DNA from 4 places in the Fructobacillus sp. ESL1117 genome. Region 4 is predicted to be linked to each of the others. Evidence: riboswitches for the same ligand, from Rfam matches in the RefSeq annotation. Region 4 holds a riboswitch; each other region holds the start of a gene.

The links. A riboswitch is a leader RNA that binds a small molecule or an ion and turns the genes downstream of it on or off. The one in region 4 is predicted to bind thiamine pyrophosphate.
Region 1: linked by a shared signal. The riboswitch ahead of thiW (energy coupling factor transporter S component ThiW) and the one ahead of ACSYSH_RS03310 (solute carrier family 23 protein) in region 4 are both predicted to bind thiamine pyrophosphate.
Region 2: linked by a shared signal. The riboswitch ahead of ACSYSH_RS01225 (ECF transporter S component) and the one ahead of ACSYSH_RS03310 (solute carrier family 23 protein) in region 4 are both predicted to bind thiamine pyrophosphate.
Region 3: linked by a shared signal. The riboswitch ahead of ACSYSH_RS01270 (TenA family protein) and the one ahead of ACSYSH_RS03310 (solute carrier family 23 protein) in region 4 are both predicted to bind thiamine pyrophosphate.

The regions. Positions count from the first base shown of each region.
Region 1 is NZ_CP196385.1:385,669-389,103, forward strand. Features, by position in the region: gene ACSYSH_RS01560 (YjjG family noncanonical pyrimidine nucleotidase) at 1-165, shown strand, start outside; gene ACSYSH_RS01565 (thiamine-binding protein) at 227-526, opposite strand; gene ACSYSH_RS01570 (HAD family hydrolase) at 523-1,179, opposite strand; gene thiW (energy coupling factor transporter S component ThiW) at 1,230-1,736, opposite strand; TPP riboswitch at 2,012-2,117, opposite strand; gene ACSYSH_RS01580 (2-keto-4-pentenoate hydratase) at 2,317-3,138, opposite strand.
Region 2 is NZ_CP196385.1:274,588-278,022, forward strand. Features, by position in the region: gene ACSYSH_RS01215 (MerR family transcriptional regulator) at 1-278, shown strand, start outside; gene ACSYSH_RS01220 (FAD-dependent oxidoreductase) at 482-1,822, shown strand; TPP riboswitch at 1,928-2,018, shown strand; gene ACSYSH_RS01225 (ECF transporter S component) at 2,101-2,658, shown strand; gene ACSYSH_RS01230 (ATP-binding cassette domain-containing protein) at 2,671-3,435, shown strand, end outside.
Region 3 is NZ_CP196385.1:284,335-287,769, reverse strand. Features, by position in the region: gene thiE (thiamine phosphate synthase) at 1-528, opposite strand, end outside; gene thiD (bifunctional hydroxymethylpyrimidine kinase/phosphomethylpyrimidine kinase) at 518-1,357, opposite strand; gene ACSYSH_RS01270 (TenA family protein) at 1,354-2,010, opposite strand; TPP riboswitch at 2,151-2,239, opposite strand; gene ACSYSH_RS01265 (MarR family winged helix-turn-helix transcriptional regulator) at 2,371-2,829, shown strand; gene ACSYSH_RS01260 (PH domain-containing protein) at 3,012-3,435, opposite strand, start outside.
Region 4 is NZ_CP196385.1:781,133-784,567, reverse strand. Features, by position in the region: gene trpB (tryptophan synthase subunit beta) at 1-238, shown strand, start outside; gene trpA (tryptophan synthase subunit alpha) at 231-1,043, shown strand; TPP riboswitch at 1,238-1,341, shown strand; gene ACSYSH_RS03310 (solute carrier family 23 protein) at 1,462-2,778, shown strand; gene ACSYSH_RS03305 (LuxE/PaaK family acyltransferase) at 2,771-3,435, shown strand, end outside.

The sequences.
Region 1 (3,435 bases), 400 kb from region 4:
AACACGGTGATGATTGGCGATGGCATAACATCTGACATCATGGGGGGCCAAAATTATCAACTCGACACAATTTGGATTAATCCAAATCACAAGGAGAGCCCGGCGAAAATTAAGCCTACTCAGGTAGTTGCAGATTTACCAACTTTGGAAGCAATCTTGCAATAATACAACTCATACTTTGATAATTACAGATTAAAAAATCAGACCTCTGCAGGTCTGATTTTTTTTATTTGTGATACTTACCAATCTTTTGATCAATCGTTAAAATTTCGCCATCTGGCTGATAGGCAACCTTAATATAGGCAGAGACTTTCTTGGCACCTGCCCGGACAGCCACGTGTTGGCACTCTTTGACGATGTCCATCAACTGGTTATAATTATCGCCTTCAATCGTTGTTTCAAAGGGACCAACTTCATAGCGTAAGCCGGTACTTTGAATATAAGCAATCACCTCATCAACCATTCGGCACAACTCTTGGTCATTTTCAGCTGCTGGTAAAACCTGAATCGCAACACTTGCACTCATTTATTTTCTCCTTTTACTGCTGTGGCAAAATCAATCGTTTCGTCCGCTAACTTTTGTAAATCAGTCCACTCTTCTTTTGACTGATGGTCATAAACACCAATCAAATGAAAACCCGCTTGCTTTGCTGTGGCAGCAGCATACAGAGCATCTTCATAGACTGCAATCCTGTTGGGCTGCTGGTCAAAATATTGTGCAGCAACCTGATAAATTGTGGGCTTTGTTTTATCCTGTCCAACATCTTCACAAGAAAAGACAAAGTCAAAAAACGGCAATAATTTCAACCGGCGAAGACAGTCTTTGGCCAAAACTGAACTACTGGCCGTTGCCAAGACAATTTTATGACTAGCTTGGTAGGCATCTTGTAAGTATGCAGCTACCCCAACTTTAAGTGGAATATCATGTTGGTAATGTTGGTCCATCAAAGCTCGCATTTCCTGCACCAAGTTGGCAGCTGTAACGGGTAGCGCTAATAATTCTTGTATGAAAATGGCTGAATCCGTCAAAGTCATGGTTTGAATCTGATTATGCAAACCGACTGGCAGCTGGTCAATGCCATATCGATCAAGCAATTCAGTCGCTAAATTCTCCCAAAAAGGCATCGAATCAACTAATGTACCATCGAGGTCAAAGATCAAATATTCCCTATCGCTCATCGCTTACTTCCCCTTGCCAAAGCTAATTTGGCCTGATTGACGGTGTTTAGTTAATCCAAGTTCGCCTGGATTCGCTTTAGTAAGCCTGTCTTTTGAAAAATTAAGACCACTGCCAACCCCATTCCAGCACCCACAATGGCAGCTGGTGTGTAATATGGCACGAAGTAATACCACCTATGGACGTCCAAGCCATAAAAGATCTTCATCAATGGATAAGAAGTCAAAGCCCCTAAAATCCCCGTTCCAATCACTTCACCAAGGAAGACCAGGTAAAGGTTGTGGGTTTTGCGATAAATCAAACCGCCAAGAATGGGACCAAAAATGGCCCCTGTTACGGCTTGAATTGTCCTGCCGGACATCATCCGTAAAATGCCACAAATCAAAGCACTAGCAAAGCCGTACCATGGCCCCAGCAAAACGGCGGCTAAAACGTCAACGAAGTGCTGAAAGGGCGCCATTGCCGGAAAATAGACAAAACTATTTAAAACATAAGCTAAGGCAGCCAACAAGGCAGTCACTAACATCTTCTTCGTTGATAATTTTTTCTGTGTCTTCATTTGAAAACGCTCCTTTTAAATTCAGTGGGGTAGCGAAAAACAGCGCTCCTTTCCCACTTTAGCGGTTAAACCAGTCAGACAAGCACCTGACTGATAGAAAGTTCGGTCGAGACTACTTGGTCTCCTCTCACGCCGGAACACGGCTTCCCATCGCTGTTTTTTCAGGATCAAGGCGCTCCCCTTCATCCCGCACGGTCAAATGACCGTGAATCATTCACTACACTCCTTTCTGATTTAAAAGAAAAAATCGAGCACCCACAAAAGGAGTCCTCGATTACAAAAAAGCTACGATTTCCTCCGCCGGCATTATCCGGTTCAGGTGTTCGGGTCGATGGTCTACCATCCTCTCAGTCTGTCACACAAACTCCCCGATCGATTTTATTCAAAACAAAAGGCCGCCCAATTTATTAGTACGGCCGATTGTTGTGTTTTTCAACAAACAATTTGGAACCGCTAAAATGGGTGACTGGATAATGAGGGTCGCTAACACGATTGTAACCCTTATTCCCTAACGGAAATGATTATACTCATTTTAACGGAAAAAGACAACTATCCAATTTGATATTTCAAAATTGTTTGCTTATTTACTAACTTCGACCACAACATCTGCAAAATCGTGGTTAAAGCTAGCTGTCCAGGTTCCTTCTGTTAAGTGTGGCGGCAATAAGAAGGTTCCAGAGGAAACGCGTTCCCCCGCATGCAAGGTCTTTCCCTGCGCTGCCAACTTTTTAACTAGCCATTGCAACGATTTCAGTGGGTTACCCAAAACTTCGGCCGAACTGCCCTCGGCCACTACCTCACCATTATGGGCTAACTGGGCCTGAACATCTTCAAATTCAGCAACCGTCAAAGATGTACTTTCTCGTTCTGGCCCATAGACCACAAAACCACCAACAGCCGCATCTGCCATCACTAAGTACTTACTCAAAGATGGAAACCAATCCGTAAACCGAGCATCGGGTACTTCCACACCAGCCGCCACAGTCGTTTTGCGACGCAAATCCTCCAAAGAATCAGTGACTTGCAAGTCTTCCTTCGCCTTGAAAACCAATTCTACTTCTGCCAATGGGTCCAATAAATCGCTCTTCAAAGAAAGGTTAGCCGGTGATTGAACGAAATGGTTTTGCACCTGAGCCCCATACAAAGGTTCATTTGAATCGAACATATCTTGCGTTTCTTGACTAGTCAAACTAACCTTGTAACCCCCAAGTGGTTGATTTTTGAGTTCCATCAATTGATCTTGCACTTCATAGGCAGTTTGGTCATCGCTAACAACCTGCTCCCATTCAGTCATTTTAAGCGGTTGGCGTTCTTGGTAAGCATGATAGAGGGCCTGTGCCAATTTGTCCTCTTGCTTTGCTGGTACTACCTTCACCTTGGTCTTCAATTCAGTCATTGTCATTTTTAATGCTCCTTTCAGTATACAAACAGCTCACTACAGTACGAAACTTCACGGTGCCCTCCTTTTCTAAAAAATCAGCAGATAAAAAGGCGCCCTTAACAACGATTTTTTCGTAGTTAAGGGCGCTTATGCACGGTACCACCTTAATTTGTTGAACGACAAAGTTCAACCTCAAACGTACGGCCGAAAAAGCGATACGCCGGTTTGATAACGGTACCAACCGAGCAAGGCTTACTGATTTCAGCCCACTAGCTAAAGAATGATCGTCTTTGAGTTTGAAAACGACGCCCTTTCACC
Region 2 (3,435 bases), 510 kb from region 4:
ATCAGTTGCGTGATTTCACCGAGCGTAACATTAATCAATTGAAATTTGCTAAAACGATGCGCCACGCTGGTGTTTCCATTGAACGATTGCGTGAATATATTGGTATGGTTCTGGAGGATGATGACCAAACAATTCCGACGCGTAAAGCACTATTGCTAGAACAGGCAGAAGAGATGCAGGACCGCATTAATGAAATCCAGGCTGCTCATGATCATTTACTATATAAAATTGATCATTACGAAAGCCACATGCGCCAAGCGGAAAATCGTTTAGAGTAAGGCACTGAAATCGTTTTACGATTGGGAAATGTCTAATTTGTTGAGCCAAACTGAATTTTTAATCGATTAGAACGACTCTATTTGTCTCTTTGTTTTATTTGATACTTTCTTGAAAACTATTGGATAGATGATTGACAGAGCGTTGTTTTATTGGTAAAATTTAATTACAATTTTCACATAGCTATATATTAGGAGGCACTTTAATGAAAGTTGCAGTTATTGGTTCAACGCACGCCGGCGTGTTTGCCGCTAAGCAGATTAAGGCAGACCACCCAGACGCTGAGATTCACGTGTTTGAAAAGAATCAAACAGTTTCTTTTTTGTCATGTGGAATCGCTCTTTGGATTGGCGACAATGTTTCATCAACTGACAAGATGTTTTATGAAACACCAGATTCAATGGCTAAGCAGGGTATTTCAATGCATATGCAAACGCTTGTTGAAGCTGCTGACTTAAAAGCAAAGACTTTGAACATCAAAGACTTGGTTTCTGGTGCTCAGTCAGAAGAAACTTTCGATAAGATTGTGATTACCACTGGTTCACGCGCAATTAAGCCTCGCATCCCTGGTATCGATTCTGACAAGGTCTTTGACTCAAAGACTTGGGACAATGCCAATGCCTTGAAGGAAGTAACTGAAAAGGTTAAGCGGATTATCGTTATTGGTGCTGGTTATATCGGTGCTGAGTTGGCAGAACAATTGTCAGTCAATGATAAGGAAGTGACTTTGATTGACGGTTTGGACCGGGTATTGGCCAACAATACGGCCCCTGAATTTTCATCTGTTTTCCAAAAGGCCTATGAAGACCATGGTGTTAAGTTAGCCCTTGGTCAAATGGTTTCAGGATTTGAAGACACAGCTGATGGTATCAAGGTGACAACTGACAAGGGCACTTATGAAGCTGATATTGCCATCTTGGGGATTGGTTTCTTGCCAAATACTGCTCTGTTCCGTGACCAAGTAGACATGTTGCCAAACGGCGCTATCAAGGTAAACAAGTTCATGGAAACTTCTGTGAAGGATGTCTTTGCTGCCGGTGATTCAGCCACTGTCTTCTACAACCCCACCCAAAAGGATGATTACATTCCATTGGCAACTAATGCTGTTCGTCAAGGAATTTTGGTTGGTAAGAACATTGTCGAACCAACGTTGGCTTATCAAGGCACACAAGCAACATCAGCCGTTGAATTGTACGAGTTAGCTTACGCTGCAACCGGTTTGACTGTTCAATCAGCAGCTCGGAAGGGTGTTGAAGCGGATTCTGTGACAATTTCAGAAGATTACCGTCCTGATTTCATGTTGTCAACGACGCCAGTTAAGGCCTCATTGACTTGGGAAAAGGGGACTCGTCGGATTGTTGGTGCTGCTTTCTTGTCAAAACATGACATTTCACAAGCTGCCAACGTGGTTTCATTGGCGATTGAAAACGGCATGACAATTGATCAATTGTCAATGACTGACTTCTTCTTCCAACCAAACTTCGGTCAACCAGTCAACTATGTTTCATCAGTTGCCATGGCTGCCGTTTTGAAGGCAAACAAGTAAAAAATTAGCTTGATTAAGCACCTAGGCTGAGTCTGGGTGCTTTTCTTTGAAAACACTTGCATAAAAATTCAAGACAGTGTAAGCTAGTGAAGTAGTAAATTTGAATATAGCGATCTGGGGTACCATTTTGGTTGAGAATTAAACCCATTGAACCTGTTAGGCTAAGACCGACGAAGGAAGATCCACACAAGTTTTTTTTAAGACCACCCGTGTTGGACTCTGCCCAGGCGGGTGTTTTTTGATGCCTTTTTGTTCGCCCGGACGTAAAGGAGAGAATAATGAAACAAAAGTGGACGCTACAAAACGTGATTTTGCTGGCCTTGATCGGGATTATTTTTTCGGTCATTTATTGGATTATGGATCCGGTTTACCAGATTGTTAACAGTGGCTTGGCCGTGATTGGGTTGCAAGCCTTTACGAATGAAATCACCCTTGGTGTATGGATGATGGCCGGACCATTGGCTTCGTACATCTTAAAGAAGGTCGGTGCCGGCTTTATTGGCGAAATGCTTGGAGCAGCCGGTGAGATGTTCTTGGGTGGTTCTTACGGTGTCGGTACGCTTTTGTCTGGCTTTATTCAAGGAATTGGTTCTGAACTTGGTTTTGCTTTGACTGGTTATAAGAACTGGTTTGCTGGTCTTTGGTTGTCAACCTTGACTGGAACAGTCGTGACCTTTGCTTGGGACCTCTTTAAATCAGGTTATATTCACTACAAGCTAGGTTTGTTAGTTGCTTTGTTCATTGTTCGTTACCTATCAATTTTCTTTTTCTCAGGTGTCTTGGTACACTTGATTGCCAAGTTGTTAGATCGATCAAAGTTGTTGTCCCACGAATAAGGAGGACAAAAAATGGCAATAACTGCCAGAAACCTCACGTTGGCTTATCGTGACCAAGTCATCATTGATAATCTAAATTTATCTCTTGAAAAAAAGACCCTGACCCTCTTAATGGGGCCTTCCGGATCGGGAAAATCCACCCTGTTAAAGGCCTTGGCGGGTCTTTACCCACAATATGGTGGCCAAGTTACTGGCGAAATCGAAATTGATCAAAGGGTGATGACCACACTGAAAGCAAATGAAAGAGCCAAGCGGGTGGCTTTGCTTTTTCAAAACCCTGATGACCAGTTTGCCATGCCAACGGTGCGGGAGGAATTTATTTTTGCACTGGAGAATCTCGAATTGGACAAGGAAGAAATTGACCAAAAGACGACTTGGGCATTGGAAAAGGTTGGTCTGACTGATTTTATCGATCGATCCTTTGTGACCCTATCTGGTGGGGAAATGCAAAAGGTTGCCTTGGCAGAAGTGTTGGCCCTGGGGGCCGACTACCTGTTGCTCGATGAACCCTTTGCTGCTGTTGATAGTCAGTCACGAGAAGATCTCCAGGTTTTACTAAAACAGCTTAGCCAAGAGGGCTATGGCGTTGTCGTTTCCGACCATGATCCAGCTGGTTACTTCGATAAAATCAGCCAGTTTTATCAGCTCAAAGAGAAGTCTTTGGTGTTGGTGCCTGCAAATGACTGGCACCAATATGATTACCAAAAGCAAACGGTGGTTTTAAAACCGGTTGTAGAAAGTGACCAGGTCGAAAAGGCTGCTTATCGCTTTGATAAT
Region 3 (3,435 bases), 500 kb from region 4:
TTGGATACCACCAATGGCCACAACCGGTAACGAACTTTTTGACGCAACCGAAAAGACACCTTTTGGACCAATGGCCTCCTTCACTTCTTCCTTACTTGTCGTTGCAAAGGCGGGGCCAACACCCAAGTAATCAACGACTGCCAAATCAGCTTCACTGGCAGCCAGCTCTTTTAAGTCATGGACGGATAACCCAAGTAGTAAACCAGGAGCTACCTGATGAATTTCTTGCACTGGGGTATCGCCCTGACCAACATGAAGACCATCCGCCTGGATGGCCAGTGCCAATGGCAGGTCGTCATCGACATACAAAGGCACATTGGCTGCTTTCGTAATAGTTCTGATTTTCTGTCCCAATGCCACTTTTTCGGCTTGGTTCAACTTCGAGTGGTCCTTTTCTCGGTACTGAACAGAAGTGACGCCGGCGTCACAGGCCGCTTGAACCACGCGAATCACTTCGTTGGGATCATCGTTGACGTTTTGGCTACCAACAACAAGATAAACCATTAATGACGTCGGATCAAAATTCATAATCTTTTCCTCCTTCATCTGCTGGATCCGACCACTGGCCATGGTTCAAAGGACCATGGCCGTGACCAATAACTAACGGCTGACCAATAATGGCGTTCATATAGCGGTGGCCCTTTTCGATGGCCTTACGCAAAGAATCACCTTGAGCCAAAAAGGACGTAATTGCAGCTGAGAGGGTATCCCCTGTCCCGTGTTTGCTTGACGTTTCAACCTTTTGTCCTTCTAGCCAAAAACCGACTTCGTTTTCCAATAAAACATAATCATAAATGACGGCACCTTCACCGTGGCCACCCTTAACGATAACATTTGGAACGCCCAATGCTTGTATCTTTTGACCAGCCGTGACCATGTCATCACGAGTACTGATTTTCATATCGGCTAAGAGTTCGGCTTCGGGGAGATTTGGTGTCAACAGCGTAGCTAATGGCAGCAAGTGGTTTTTCAAGGCCGCGATCCCAGCTGAGTCGAGCAAGCTGGCCCCACCTTTGGCAACCATCACCGGATCAACCACCAAATTCTTCTGTTGGTAGTGACGGATGTTTTTAGCCACCTGCAGAACGCGAGCTTCATCAAAGAGCGCTCCTGTTTTCGCTGCGCGGACGTCAAAGTCAGCCATCACCGAGGCAAATTGCTGGTCAATTACGGCCAAATCAGTTGGATAAGCCCCCTGGACCCCCAGTGTATTTTGAGCTGTTAACCCGGCCACCACTACCGCGGAATAAGTCTTGCAAGCCTGCATGGTCTTGATATCGGCCTGCATGCCGGCACCACCCCCAGAATCGGACCCAGCAATGGTCAATCCTGTCGGATATTGGTTTGCATCAATCATCTTGTTGCCTCCATTCCCTGTAAGAAGAATTGATTTTCATACTTTGTTGATTGGATAAAAGCAGCCAAAGCCTCCTCTTGAACTTCGGGACTGACATGTTCGGCCGTCTGATTGACCAGTGACAAGATTGGTCGCGTCAAACCCTTATCAAGCCCACGGTAATAGCCAACCCATGGTATAAATGGGTTATCTGGCTTGATTAGCCCATCACGAATCAACAAATCAGCCAAATAAGCATAGTCATAGGGGCAGGCAGCTAGGGCAACCAAGCCAATAAATGGATCCTTTTCAACTGCTTTAGCCATATGGTTAACATATTGGTCCGTAACCGTTGAATTTGGGTACTTGCCTGCTTGGATACTCTTGTCGTCGGTTTGAGCCAAGTCCAACAAAATCTTATGGGCAGCACCTTCACGATCATCATCAGCCACTTCAGCATCAATTGTTTGACCGGTTAGTGTCTGGCAAACCTGTTCATACAGTGGCAAATAGTGACCCAGGTAACGGTAATCTTGTTGCACGTAGTAGAGCAGTGCCTCAGAATTAACTTCACCAGCAATCATTGCTTGGATAAAGGGATTGGCATAAAAATTAGCCTTGTGTTCTTCCATCACTTGCATCAAGCGGTTAGAAAACGGCAGCGTCTTCGTCATTTTTTCTCCTCAATCATCACTTTATTTTGGCAGACGGTGGTGTCGGTCGTTGCCATTTAGACAAAATAAAAAGCCCCCAGCCTGAGCTGAGGACTTATTCCTACTAACGATGACCAAAAAAGGCAACATCATGAGGATTTAAATCCGTTTTCGAAGTTTCCTGCGACCGTGCTAGCGGCATCAGGTTCAATGGGTATAATCTCAGCTCAGGGCACCCCAACTTTATTTATCACAAAAGCAGTATAGCACGGAAATTAAAATCCGTGTGAAAAAGTTGATTGTGAACACTTGCCACCTGCTGTAAAATCAGTTATATTATAAGTATACTTATATATTAATGCTAACAATAAGGAGGTTCCCATGAGCCCTGTCAAAACTACTGCACTTTCTCGCTACATGGATTCAACCAATCAGAAATTCTTCAACTTATATACTGACTGGTTCCGGCAAATGAAATACCGTCTACGAGAACTTGACTTGACCCACCCCCAATTTCAAATTCTCGCTACTGTCCATGGTCTCAGTATCCAACATACCGAAGTTACTCAAATCATGGTGGCCAAGGCAGCAGACGTCGATGCCATGACCGCTTCAGCCATCATTACTAAGCTCAGCCGTGAAGATCTTTTAGACCGCTATCCTGGTAAAAAAAATCCACGTTCAAAAGCCCTATCATTAACCCAGGCTGGTGAAAAAAAATTACAACAGGCCTTAGACATCGTCAATCAATTTGACCAAGACTTCTGGAGTCAATTTGACACCTCTTTGCCAGCAAGTGTTGATCAAGCGCAAGCGGTAGTCAAAACACATCACTACTAAAATTAGCAAAGTACACCCGCACCAATTGAAAAGAGCCGAAAATACAGGATTGTATTCTCGACTCTTTTTCTTTTGACCAAAAATCAGCACAATTTTATCATTTAATCGTGTTTCAAGCACCTACAAGCAAACCTGACAATTGAGCAACTTTTTATTCACTAATTTTGGCAACTAAGACACTGTTAGCTAAGCGATTGGTACCAATCAAAAATGGACTGCACCTCTTTCATTGGCAAGTAGCGGGCAGTCAAGACCTTTGTATTGGCATCAGTGCGAACTACCACGGCAAGGTGGGCTCGTCGGTTTTGCTGAGCTAGCCACCAACTTTGCTTAATCGACAACGACTGAATCTTATCCCAGGCGATATAGGTCGTGATTGTTTCGTAATTCTTCGCCGTTTTTAAAACAAGGACCTGCCGGTTAACCACTTGGGCGGTTGTCGCCTGCCCCTTATACCAGCCGGTACCAACTACGAAAGCCAACACAATCAAGACCAGCAAGACAACTACTGGCCAGCGTCTAAAAGCATAGATCAGGACGGTGGCGATCGGCAACGTCCAAAAAAGGCCGTTACGAATCATTGTCAAAATTTGGTAGGTTGAGCTA
Region 4 (3,435 bases):
CGAGCACCGTGCCCAATACGTCGGTATTACAGATGATGAGGCCGTGGCTGCCTTTGAATACATTGCCAAGCAAGAGGGGATTATTGCCGCTATTGAAAGCTGTCATGCTGTGGCCTATGTGCAAAAATTAGCGCCAACGTTACCTAAGGACCAGGTCATTGTCTGCACACTATCTGGCCGGGGGGACAAGGATGTTGCCGCAATTGCCAAGTACCGGGGGGTTGAAATTCATGAGTAAAATTAGTCAAAGCTTTACGAATCATAAAAATTTTATTGCCTTCGTCACCGCCAATGATCCTGACATGGAGACGACTGTGAAAAATGTCGTGGCTTTGGCAAAGGGCGGGGCCGATATTGTTGAAATTGGCATTCCTTTTTCGGATCCAGTCGCCGACGGTCCCGTTATTCAAGCGGCCGATTTGCGGGCTTTGCGTGACCCTGATTTACCAATTGAAGTGATTTTTACGGCGGTGAAGGAAATTCGTCTGCAAACAGCGGTGCCTCTGGTTTTCTTGGTGTACCTGAACGTTGTTCTCCAGTATGGCTATGAACGTTTTACCGCCGACTGTGAAAAATTCGGTGTCGATGGCCTGATTATCCCCGATTTGCCCTATGAAGAACGAGGAGAGTTAGTTTCTTTTACTGACAAGCATGGGCTGGATTTGGTTCCGTTGATTACAGTGACGTCTGGTGAGCGCATTGCGCTGATTGCCAAAGAGGCGACCGGTTTCATCTACTTGGTTTCTTCTTTAGGCGTAACGGGAACCCGTGAATCCTTTGCTGCTAATTTAGCAGAAGTTGTCGGGCAAATTAAAGCGGTCACGAATGTGCCGGTGGCTATTGGCTTTGGTGTACATACCGCTGACCAGGCCCGGGCAATGGCTGATTTGGCCGATGGGGTTATTATTGGCTCAGCCTGCGTCCAGATTGTCGCTGAAAATGGTCACAAAGCACCAGCAAAGTTACAGGCGTACGCTAAAGAAATCAGCGCTGCTGTTGATGGTGTGTCGGTTGGGAATGCTAAATGCATTGGTCAAAATTGAGTGCCGTTACCAACAAGTAAAATGGCCTAGTGATTGCTACCAAGATTGAGGTTGTTGCTGGTGGTGCATTTCGCCTAACTTTTTTGACCAGCGCTTTGGCTGCTACTATTCGTGGAACAGTTTCGAATTTGATTAAACAAAGTTGATTATATTTGTTCTAATATTGAATTTCATGTTATACTGAAAAAAATTAATTAATTCGCAAGGGGAGCATCACGCTGAGATTAGACAGAAATGTCTTAGACCCTATGTACCTGATCTGGTTAATACCAGCGTAGGAATGCAACTAATATTGATAACAAGGGGTCTTTTTTGGGACTTTTCGGTTGAGGTTGAATTCATCATGAATTCAACCTTTTTCTTTTGCTGGTAAAGACTGTTCAGGGTGGATTGATGAATTGAATTTTAGGAGAAAAAAATGATTCAACAGAACCATCAGCAGCAAGAAAGTTCCCCGGAAGAGATTCCATTGAGTACTAGTCAGACGATATTGATTAGTCTCCAACACATCTTTGTTTCCAATGTCTGGCTTGATCCGATTTTTGTTGCTTCAGCCGCGGGCCTCTCGTTAGCCCTGTCGACGAATTTGATTAGTGCCATTTTTTTGGCATCTGGTCTGGTAACGATTTTGCAGGCTTCAAAATTAGCACGGCTGCCGATCGTGCAAGGGCCTTCAGCGGCCTTTGACGCCCTCATGATTAGTGCTGGTAAAACCGGTGGTTTGCCAGCTGCCGGTGGTGCCGTCTTTCTCAGTGGCTTTATTGTTTTGCTGATGTCTTTATTTGGCTGGGTTCATCGCTTAGCTAAGAAATTGACACCTGCGATTAACGGGACCATTATTTTTTTGGTTGGCATTTCGCTTTCAAGTTTTACAATGTCAGAATTACTAGGAGGGACGCCTGGCACAAAAGGTTTTGCATCGCCAAACGTTCTTCTGGTGGCCGTTACAACCACTTTGATTGTCGTCTTAGGATCGTTGTTTGGCCGAGGTTACTGGCGCAAGTTTTCCTTTTTGCTGGCCCTTGTGGTTGGTAATCTTTTGGCGGCCAGCCTGGGGATGATTGACTTGTCAAGCGTGCAAAGTCAACCATTTTTTGGCCTACCACGGTTGTTTCCTTATGGACTATTTCGTTTTAATTGGGCCATTTTTCTGACCTTCTTCATCGCTTATTTAGTGGCAGTGATTGAAGCTTTGGGCGTTTATGAAGCCTCTGCAGATGTTACCAAAGAAGAATTAAGTGCAAAGCGTATTAGTCGTGGAATTGCAGGTGAAGCGGGTGGCTCAATGCTTTCTTCTTTGATTGGCGGTTTTCCAACCACAGCTTTTGCCCAAAACTTAGGGGTCATGAAGTTGACGGGAGTGCATTCTCGTAAGCCCATTCTATTGGCCGGGGGATTACTAATTTTACTAGGATTTGTGCCCAAGTTTGCAGCAGTACTCGCTTTGACCCCAGCACCCGTTATCGGTGGGATGTTTTTGCCGGCAGCGGCAACCTTGTTAACGACGGGCTTTGCAACCCTGCAGAAGGCTGATAAAGGCGAAGCTACTCGGATGAGTATTGGTCTGTCTTTGTTGCTGGCCATTGCCCTGCCATCTTATGCAAAAGGATTTTCGGGTATTTATCAGTCGCTCTTTTCAAATAGTATTTTAGTCGGTGCTCTGTCGATTGTGACCCTGCATGTTCTATTAATTGTTGTACCAGGATTTTTTGGAGGGAAAAAGAACCATGAGTGATTCGGTTGCTGCAATTCAAAAAGAAATTCTGAGTTTTATTGACCAACACCAAGTCATGGACGGCCACCATGAAAGTGATGAGGATTTCAATCAGTTGGCCCTCGATTTATTTCAATACCAATTTGACCATAATTTACCCTATAAAAAATATGCGCAACAACAACGAAAAAGTCCGCTAATGGTACATCGGTGGCAAGAAGTACCATTAATGCCGATTCAGGGATACAAGCAGTTAACGCTGTCGACAACGCCGATCACGGCGGGCGAAGCTGTTTTTATGTCAAGTGGGACAACGGATAAGACCCACCGTAGCCATAGCTACCATCCGACTTTTGCTGTTTGGAATGAGTCAATGAAAGTATCTTTCAAGCAGTATGTCCTCCCGGACGTTGATCAAATCACTATTATTGGCCTATTTCCGGATGAAAAGCACCTTGACAATTCTTCTTTGGCTCATTATGTCAGTCGCGCCATTACCGAATTTGGTGACCAACACAGCAGATCCTATGTCGATGCAGACGGGATTGATTATCAGGGCGTGGTCGCTGCTTTAACGGCGGCAGAAATTGATCACCGTCCCGTGATGCTGCTTGGCGCAAGTTTTTCCTACGTCCATTTTTTGGATTATCTACAAAAGCACCAGTTGGTCTTTCACCT